One region of the Mycolicibacterium arseniciresistens genome, then DNA from elsewhere that is predicted to be linked to it. Evidence: riboswitches for the same ligand, from Rfam matches in the RefSeq annotation. Region 1 holds a riboswitch; the other holds the start of a gene.

Region 1 (4,230 bases):
GGTCGGTGTCGTAGAGCAGCACGTCGGCGGCCATCAGCACCGGATAGGTGAACAGGCCGACCGTGGTGGCGTCCGAACCCTGCTTCTGCGACTTGTCCTTGAACTGCGTCATCCGCGAGGCCTGGCCGAACCCGGTGAAACATCCCAGCACCCAGGCCAATTCGGTGTGCGCGGGCACATGGCTCTGCACGAAGATCGTGCTGCGCGCCGGGTCGATGCCCAGCGCCAGGTACTGCGCCGCGGTCACCAGGGTGCGCCGCCGCAACGTCTCCGGGTCCTGCGGGACCGTGATCGCGTGCAGGTCGACCACGCAGAAGAACGCGTCGAAGTCGTCCTGCATGCCGACCCAGTGCTTCACCGCACCCAGCGCGTTACCCAGGTGCAGGGAGTCGGACGTGGGCTGCACGCCCGAGAAGACGACGCGCGGTTGCCGGGGCGGCATCTCGACAGGAGAATTCATGATGACCCGATCTTTTCATGGCCGGCCAACGGCTTTTCGCCGCCTGTCAGCTGTACTCGACGGTCACCGGCGCGTGGTCGGACCAGCGCAGCGCGTAGGCGTCTGCCCGCTCGACCCTGGCCGCCCGCGCCCTGGCCGCCAGCGGGCGGGTGGCCAGCTGGTAGTCGATCCGCCAGCCGGCGTCGTTGTCGAACGCCCGCCCGCGCCACGACCACCACGAGTACGGCCCCGCCACATCGGGGTGCAGCACCCGCACCACATCCACCCAGCCGGAATCGAGCAGCTCGGACAGCCACCGCCGCTCGCCGGGCAGGAAGCCGGACTTCTTGACGTTGCCACGCCAGTTCTTGATGTCGTTCTCGGTGTGGGCGATGTTCCAGTCGCCGCACACCACCGCCTCGCGGCCGTCGCGGCTCATCGCGGCCATCCGCTGCGCGAGCGCGGCCATGAACCGCTCCTTCTCCAGCTGCCGGTCGGTGCCCGCCTCACCGGTCTGCACGTAGACGCTGGCCACGGTCACCCCGGCCGTGTCGACCTCGATGTAGCGGCCGTGCTCGCCGAACTCGTCGGACTCCATCAGGCGCATCGCGGTGACCGGGTGCCGGGACAGCACCGCGACGCCGCTGCGGCCCTTGACGTGCGGGCTCGCCGCGGCCAGCCGCCACCCGTCGGCCACGGCGGGGGCCAGCGCCGCGGAGAGCTGGTCGTCGTCGGCGCGGGTCTCCTGCAGGCAGACCACGTCGGCGGCGGAGCCGGCCAGCCACGCGAGCAGACCGAGGTTCTCGGTCGAGCGCTGCCGCACCGCGGCGCGGATGCCGTTGACGTTGACGGTGCTCACGATCAGCCGGCTCACGGCGCCAGACCCTAACGGACAATCTTGCGGTACCGGCGGTATCACCTTACTGTCGGGCAGCATGACCGAACGCGCACCGATCCACCTCGGCACCGGCGAGCCGATGCTGCTGCTGCACCCGTTCATGATGTCGCAGAACGTGTGGAAGGGCGTTGCCCCGCGGATCGCCGACACCGGCCGCTACGAGGTGTTCGCGCCAACGATGCTCGGCCACAACGGCGTGTCGCGCGGGCCGTTCTTCCTGGACAGCGCCTCGCTGGCCGACGATGTCGAGCGCAGGATGGACGCGCTCGGCTGGGGCACCGCGCACGTCGTCGGCAATTCGCTGGGCGGCTGGGTGGCGTTCGAGCTCGAGCGGCGCGGCCGCGCCCGCACGCTCACCGGGATCGCGCCGGCCGGCGGGTGGAAGCACTTCACCCCCGCGAAGTTCGAGATCGTCGGCAAGTTCCTGGCCGGCCTGCCGCTGTGGGTGGCCACCCTGGTGCTCCGGCAACATGTGCTGAAACTGCCGGTCACCCGCTATCTGACTCACCTGCCGGTGAGCGGGACGCCCGACGGCCTGTCCGACGAGGACCTGGCCGAGATCATCGACGACGTCTCCCATTGCCCGGCCTACTACCAGCTGCTGGTCAAGTCGCTGACGTTGCCCGGCCTGCTGGAGATCGCCGAGGGCAAGACCCCGACACACCTGGTGATCTGCGAGAAGGACCGGGTGCTGCCTCATCCCCGGTTCACCCGGCACTTCACCGAGCATCTGCCCGAGGGCACCGAGGTGACCCACCTCGACGGCGTCGGACACATCCCGATGTTCGAAGCTCCCGATCGCATCGCCGAGGTGATCCTCGGCTTCGTCGACGGGCACGTCGGCAGGCAACGCGCCACCGGCTGATTCGTTCTCCGTCAGCGCGCGTCGCGCCGCCTGCCACCTGCCATGGTGGCAGCCGCGGCGCGGCGTGCGTTAAGCTTCTGATCGGTCATGAGCGCCAGCGTCAAGCCCCGGCTTGCTGGCCGGCAACCCTCCAACCGCGGGGGGGTGCCCCGGGAGACGACCAGGTTGAGTAGCCGACTGATCCCTTGATCCCGTCGGCCACACGGCAAGCGCGGGTCCGCAGGTACGGGCCCCCCGACAGACAGGGAGACCTGGAACCGCCATGAGCACACCCGAAATCATCGACGACCCGGCGGCACGCTGGTCGTTCGAGACCAAGCAGGTCCACGCCGGGCAGACGCCCGACAGCGCCACCAGCGCGCGGGCGTTGCCGATCTACCAGACGACGTCGTACACGTTCCGCGACACCGACCACGCGGCCGCGCTGTTCGGGCTGGCCGAGACCGGCAACATCTACACCCGCATCATGAACCCGACGCAGGACGTCGTCGAGCAGCGCATCGCCGCGCTGGAGGGCGGCGTGGCGGCGCTGTTCCTGTCCTCCGGCCAGGCCGCCGAGACGTTCGCGATCCTCAACATCGCCAACGCGGGCGATCACATCGTGTCCAGCCCGCGCCTGTACGGCGGCACCTACAACCTGTTCCACTACACGCTGCCCAAGCTCGGCATCGAGGTCAGCTTCGTGGCTGACCCCGACGACCTGGAGTCGTGGCGGGCGGCGGTGCGGCCGAACACCAAGGCCTTCTTCGCCGAGACCATCTCCAACCCGCAGATCGACATCCTCGACACCCCGGGCGTCTCCGCCGTCGCCCACGACGCCGGCGTGCCGCTGATCGTCGACAACACCATCGCCACGCCCTACCTGATCCAGCCGATCAGCCAGGGCGCCGACATCGTGGTGCACTCGGCCACCAAGTACCTGGGCGGGCACGGCAACGCGATCGCCGGTGTGATCGTCGACTCCGGCACCTTCGACTGGACCAACGGCAAGTTCCCCGGCTTCACGACCCCGGACCCCAGCTACCACGGCGTCGTCTTCGCCGAACTCGGGCCGCCGGCGTACGCGCTCAAGGCCCGGGTGCAGCTGCTGCGTGACCTCGGGTCGGCCGCCGCGCCGTTCAACGCGTTCCTGATCGCGCAGGGCCTGGAGACGCTGAGCCTGCGCGTCGAACGCCACGTCGCGAACGCACAGCGGGTGGCCGAGTACCTCGCCGGGCACGCCGACGTGCTGTCGGTGAACTACGCCGGGCTGCCGAGCTCGCCGTGGTACGACCTCGGAAAGCGCTTGGCGCCGAAGGGAACTGGCGCCGTGCTCGCCTTCGAACTGGCTGGTGGCGTCGACGCGGGCAAGGCCTTCGTCAACGCCCTGACGCTGCACAGTCATGTCGCCAACATCGGTGACGTCCGCTCGCTGGTGATCCACCCGGCGTCGACGACCCATGCCCAGCTGTCCCCGGAGGAACAACTCGCCTCCGGCGTGACGCCCGGCCTGGTGCGCCTGGCGGTCGGCATCGAGGGAATCGACGACATCCTGGCCGATCTGGAGCAGGGCTTCGCGGCGGCGAGGGCGGGCAAGTGACAATCTCTGACGTGCACATTGCGACGCTGCCCGCCGAAGGCGAGATCGGCGTGGTGGACATCGGTCCCCTGACGCTGGAGAGCGGCGTCGTGATCGACGACGTGTCCATCGCCGTACAGCGCTGGGGCGAGCTCTCGCCGAACCGCGACAACGTCGTGGTGGTGCTGCACGCGCTCACCGGCGATTCGCACATCACCGGCCCCGCCGGACCGGGGCATCCGACCCCCGGCTGGTGGGACGGCGTCGCCGGCCCGGGGGCCCCGATCGACACCGACCGCTGGTGCGCGATCTCGACGAACGTGCTCGGTGGCTGCCAGGGCTCCACCGGACCGTCGACGACCGCACCCGACGGCCGGCCCTGGGGTTCCCGGTTCCCCGCGATCACGGTGCGCGACCAGGTGGCGGCCGACGTCGCGGCGCTGGCCGCCCTCGGCATCACCGAGGTGGCC
Region 2 (4,230 bases), on a different contig from region 1:
GGTGTACGGCTGAGCGCTTCGACGCAGTGCACCAGCACGGTGCGGCCCTGCCGTCGAAGCTCCTCGACGGTGTGCACCGCGTCCAGCAGGACGAAGTCGAGGTGCGCATTGTCGTCCGGCGTGCTCCGGTCGATCAACCACACCTCGGCGTGTGGCATGCCGGTGGGAACGTCGCGGTCACCGACGCGGCACAGCGACACCACCGCGTCCACATCGGCAGGCAGTCGGCGCAGCGCACCGATGCCGCCCAGGACGACGCCCTCGTCATACGGGTGCCGGGCGAGGGCGTCGATCGAGTAGCCGGCGTACGAGGCGTCGAAGGTATCCGGCCTACCTCGGCGGCCGATGGCCGACGCCAGGTCGACCAGGCCGCGCGCCGTGAAGCCCGGCCACCCGTGCAGCAGCGTGCGCCACCGCACCGGAACCGCGGACGCCCCGTAGGCGGCGCCGAGAAGTCCGCCGGCGATCGCGGCGACAGTGTCGGTGTCGTAACCCGACCGGACCGCCGCGTTCAGGGCGAGCCGCAGGTGGTCTGCTCGGAACGTTCCGGCTCCGGAGTCCTCGGCGGGCACACCGGTCGTGACGATGGCCGACCACGCGGCCTGCAGCGCCGTCACGACCCAGCCGTTGTTCGGGAACGATGACGGCACGCCGGCCTCCGCGGCGTCCAGGCGCTCGGACCACAGCTTGCGTCGGTTCCCGTCGATGTGCCGCAACCCGATTCGGACGTCGATCTGTCCGGTGAGCACCGCGTGGCGGATGGCGCACGTCCACAGCACGCAGGCATCGCCGGCGTCCGGGTCGTAGTGGGTGAGCTCGCTGAGGGCGCGGGCTGCTTCGACCATCGCGTTCTCGTCGTCGAGGTACGCCAGCGCCACCGGGGCCGTCCGCATCAGCGATCCGTTGCCCGCCGTACGGCCGCCACTTTCGTGCAGCTTCTTCGCTTCCCGGCGTGCGTGAGCCGCGGTGAGAGCGCCGGACCGAGCGGTGGCACCGAGCACCTTGCGGGTCTGGATACCGACGTCCTTCGCCGTCAGCGACCAGGCGTGCCACCGCGCGACGATCGAATCCTGAGCTGCCTCGTCGCGGAGGTCGGCGCCGGTTGCCGCCACCTCGGAGATCGCGATGGCCATGGCCGTGTCGTCGGTCCACTCACCAGGCTCCCAGCCGCGGCCGCCGACCATCTCGACGTCGAGTTCCGGTCCGCGCGGCGGGTCGAATTCGTACGGCGCGCCGAGCGCATCGCCGGCAGCCGTCGCCAGCAGAACACCGACGAATCGGTCGTTACGTGCTCCCATGAGATCCCCCTCAACTATTTGCGCAATTCTGCGCTAATTACCTCACTGTACGCTGATGCACCGACATGGTTGGCGAAATGTTCCGGGACGGCAGCGGGCGGACGCTCGCCGACTACCCGCGGCCGTCGGTCGCCGTGGACACCGCGCTGCTCACGCTCGACCGCAGCCTCGGCTTGGTGGTGTTGGAGGTCCGGCGGCCGACTGGTCGCGGGTGGGCGCTACCAGGCACCTTTCTCCACGAGCACGAACGGCTGGCCGACGCTGTCAACCGGTCACTGTGGGACAAGGCGCATATTCGGGGTCTGCGGCCGCGGCAGCTGCAGGTGTTCGATGCTCCCGGTCGCGATGACCGCGGGTGGGTGCTGTCCGTGGCACACATCCAGGTGGTGCATGCGAGTCGGCTCGAGGATCGTTTCCATGACTCGACACGGTTGGTGCCGGTGACGCAACCGGGCCGGCTGCCGTTCGACCATGCGGAGATTGCGAAAAGCGCAGTGCACAACATTCGCTCGCGGTACAGCGACGAGCCTGACCCGGACCATCTGCTCGGGGATTCGTTCACGCTGCGTGAGCTACGGCTGGCACACGAAGCGGTGATGGGCCGGGAGCTACAGCGCGACACCTTCCGACGCACGATGGAGCCGCGGCTCGTCGCGACGGGTGAGACCACCGCGGGCGGCCGCGGGCGTCCCGCCGAGGTGTTCCGTCGAGCCGCTGCCGAGTCCTGATCCTCGGTTTTGCGCTCGAGCGGATATCGATGCGGTGTCCGACGCCGGCCCTTAGTCCCCGAGAAGGCGGGCGAACGCGTCCTCCGAAGCGCTTCGGCTCGGCGGCCATGTTGCCCTCCACGTCCTGAGCGGGATGTCAGCCAGTGGGTCGAAGGCGGCGGCGAGCCGCGGGTACTCCCGTCGGCGCCACTCCTTGAGTTCGTGATCGCCGTTCGAGAAGGCGGCGAGGCGCTCCTCCTGCACATGGCGGACCGCCGGCGCCGCACTGAGTCGCGCGCCGGCTCCGTTCATCAGGCTGTGCCGGCCCAGCGCGAACGGTCGAAACCCCCAACGCGCGACATAGGAATCATTGACCGCCAGGCAGGTCTCGCACGCCACGTAGGCCCAGCGAGACCGCCCACCCGCGGTGCCGCGAAAACAGATGACGCACAGATCTTTCGCCCGAGAGACGTCGTGCTCCGGCCATCGCTCGGGGTTGTCCTCGTCCCTGCACGACTGCCACCGGATGGGCAGGTCTGGCCGCGCTCTACTCCTGCGCTGAATCGGCCCCCGAATCCCTCCGCACGGGATGTGGACCGACAACTCGTCGATCCGCGCTCGCACTGCCGCATCCGCGGCGCTCAACTCCGGCTCGGTCACAGCTCACTCCTCGCGGCGACGCCGCGCGCGGGCGTCCACCTCTTGCACGCATCCGTGCCGGCTCTTCCCCTGGGGCACCGTGCGGTGGTCGTGCGGTTGCCGAGACGGCGGGCCAGGTACCCGTACAGCCGTCTGCTCGAGAGCTGATTCCAGGCTAGCGGGACGCACTGACAGGTGGATAGGTCGAAAGTGCGGGCAGCGGGTATCTATCGAGGGGCTTAAGCGGACAGCACGTAATGCCCCGGCCGGATCTCGTCTTCGCCGTCCCAACGGTATGCGACAAGATTCCCCGTTTTGACCGCACTGAAATCGACGCACGCGGAACGCCTCGTGTAGTCGCTGCCGGCCTCGGGTGAGCCGCTGCGCCAGTAGTGCCCGTAGAACACAGGGACGTCACCGCGGTACGTGTAGGAGCTCTCTGCCGGATCGACCGTGACGTCGGGCAGCTCCGGATACGCCTCGCCACTGGCAGTTCGGAAGTTGCCGTCCAACACCGCGAGCTGACGCAGTGTGGTCGCGTTCTCTCGCCACCACGCCACTCGGGCGCGACTGCGGGGGTGGCCGTCTTTGTCGTAGTAGGGCTCGAGCCGATGTTTCGCCAAGTCGATCTCGGGCCCCTTCAGCAGGACTTCGATTGCCTCATACAACGGGTCTTCCGTGTCCGAGGCGCGGACGAACTGCTCACGAGCGCTGAACCGATTCGACCCGAGCGCCTCCTCGACCACCCGCATCGACGGTTCATGCCAGCAGGCGTGCACCACGCGGATGTCGCCGAGATCCAGCCACAGCGGCATCGCCGCGAACCACTTCAGGTAGCCGGCGCGCGCCTCGCCGTCGACCTGGTCGAGGAACGCTCGGTGCTGGTTCGTGTTCTTCTCGGAGCGCGGCCGGAGATGCTCGCCGGGCCGGTCGGGATGCTCGGTGTCGTAGGCGACGGCGTTGAACTCGTGGTTGCCCATGACGATCTGGGCGCTTCCGCTGTCCACCATCCGTTTGACGGTCTCCAGCACCTGCAGTTGTTCGCCGCCGCGGTCGACGAGGTCTCCGACGAAGACGACTTGCCGACCTGGCTGCTCGTACGCTCCCGATTCGCCTACTCGGTACCCGAGTCGCCCCATTAGACGCGTCAACAGCGATGCGCAGCCGTGGACGTCGCCGATGATGTCATAGCCCGTCATGCTCATTCTCCCTTCAGAATTCGGTGAACAGGACGCGGTAGGTGTCGTCTGCGCTCACACAGTCGATGCTTCGTTCGCCATCCCGTTCCGTCAGCGTCACTCCGTACTGCTTCTCGGCTTCATGGAAGATCTCGAGCAGCAGTTCGCCCGAGACCACCGTGTCGATGTCGGTGATGGCGTACCGCGCATCCACCCTGTCGGCCGCGATGAAGTCGAGCACCACCCATGCGACATACGATGCGTGACTGACCATCCCGCCGTGTTGACCGAGCGACTGGCCTCCCGACAGATTCTTGATCCACAGATCTGAAGTCGTCATCGTCCCTCCCATCAGCGGCGGGCCGATTCGACCCGCAGGTCAAGTGGGGAAGAAAGAGTGGGCGAGTC

Evidence for each region. Region 1 has a riboswitch for S-adenosylmethionine ahead of Q2100_RS24215 (bifunctional o-acetylhomoserine/o-acetylserine sulfhydrylase). Riboswitches for the same ligand answer to the same signal wherever they lie in the genome.
Region 2: linked by a shared signal. The riboswitch ahead of Q2100_RS01640 (hypothetical protein) and the one ahead of Q2100_RS24215 (bifunctional o-acetylhomoserine/o-acetylserine sulfhydrylase) in region 1 are both predicted to bind S-adenosylmethionine.

What each region holds. Positions count from the first base shown of each region.
Region 1 is NZ_JAUMSQ010000250.1:31-4,260, reverse strand. Features, by position in the region: gene trpS (tryptophan--tRNA ligase) at 1-460, opposite strand, end outside; gene Q2100_RS24225 (exodeoxyribonuclease III) at 507-1,304, opposite strand; gene Q2100_RS24220 (epoxide hydrolase EphH) at 1,375-2,202, shown strand; SAM riboswitch class IV at 2,286-2,420, shown strand; gene Q2100_RS24215 (bifunctional o-acetylhomoserine/o-acetylserine sulfhydrylase) at 2,465-3,781, shown strand; partial or broken gene Q2100_RS24210 (alpha/beta fold hydrolase) at 3,778-4,230, shown strand, end outside.
Region 2 is NZ_JAUMSQ010000005.1:54,943-59,172, reverse strand. Features, by position in the region: gene Q2100_RS01650 (ADP-ribosylglycohydrolase family protein) at 1-1,298, opposite strand, end outside; gene Q2100_RS01645 (NUDIX hydrolase) at 1,376-2,026, shown strand; gene Q2100_RS01640 (hypothetical protein) at 2,078-2,665, opposite strand; SAM riboswitch class IV at 2,699-2,809, opposite strand; gene Q2100_RS01635 (metallophosphoesterase) at 2,884-3,843, opposite strand; gene Q2100_RS01630 (hypothetical protein) at 3,857-4,162, opposite strand.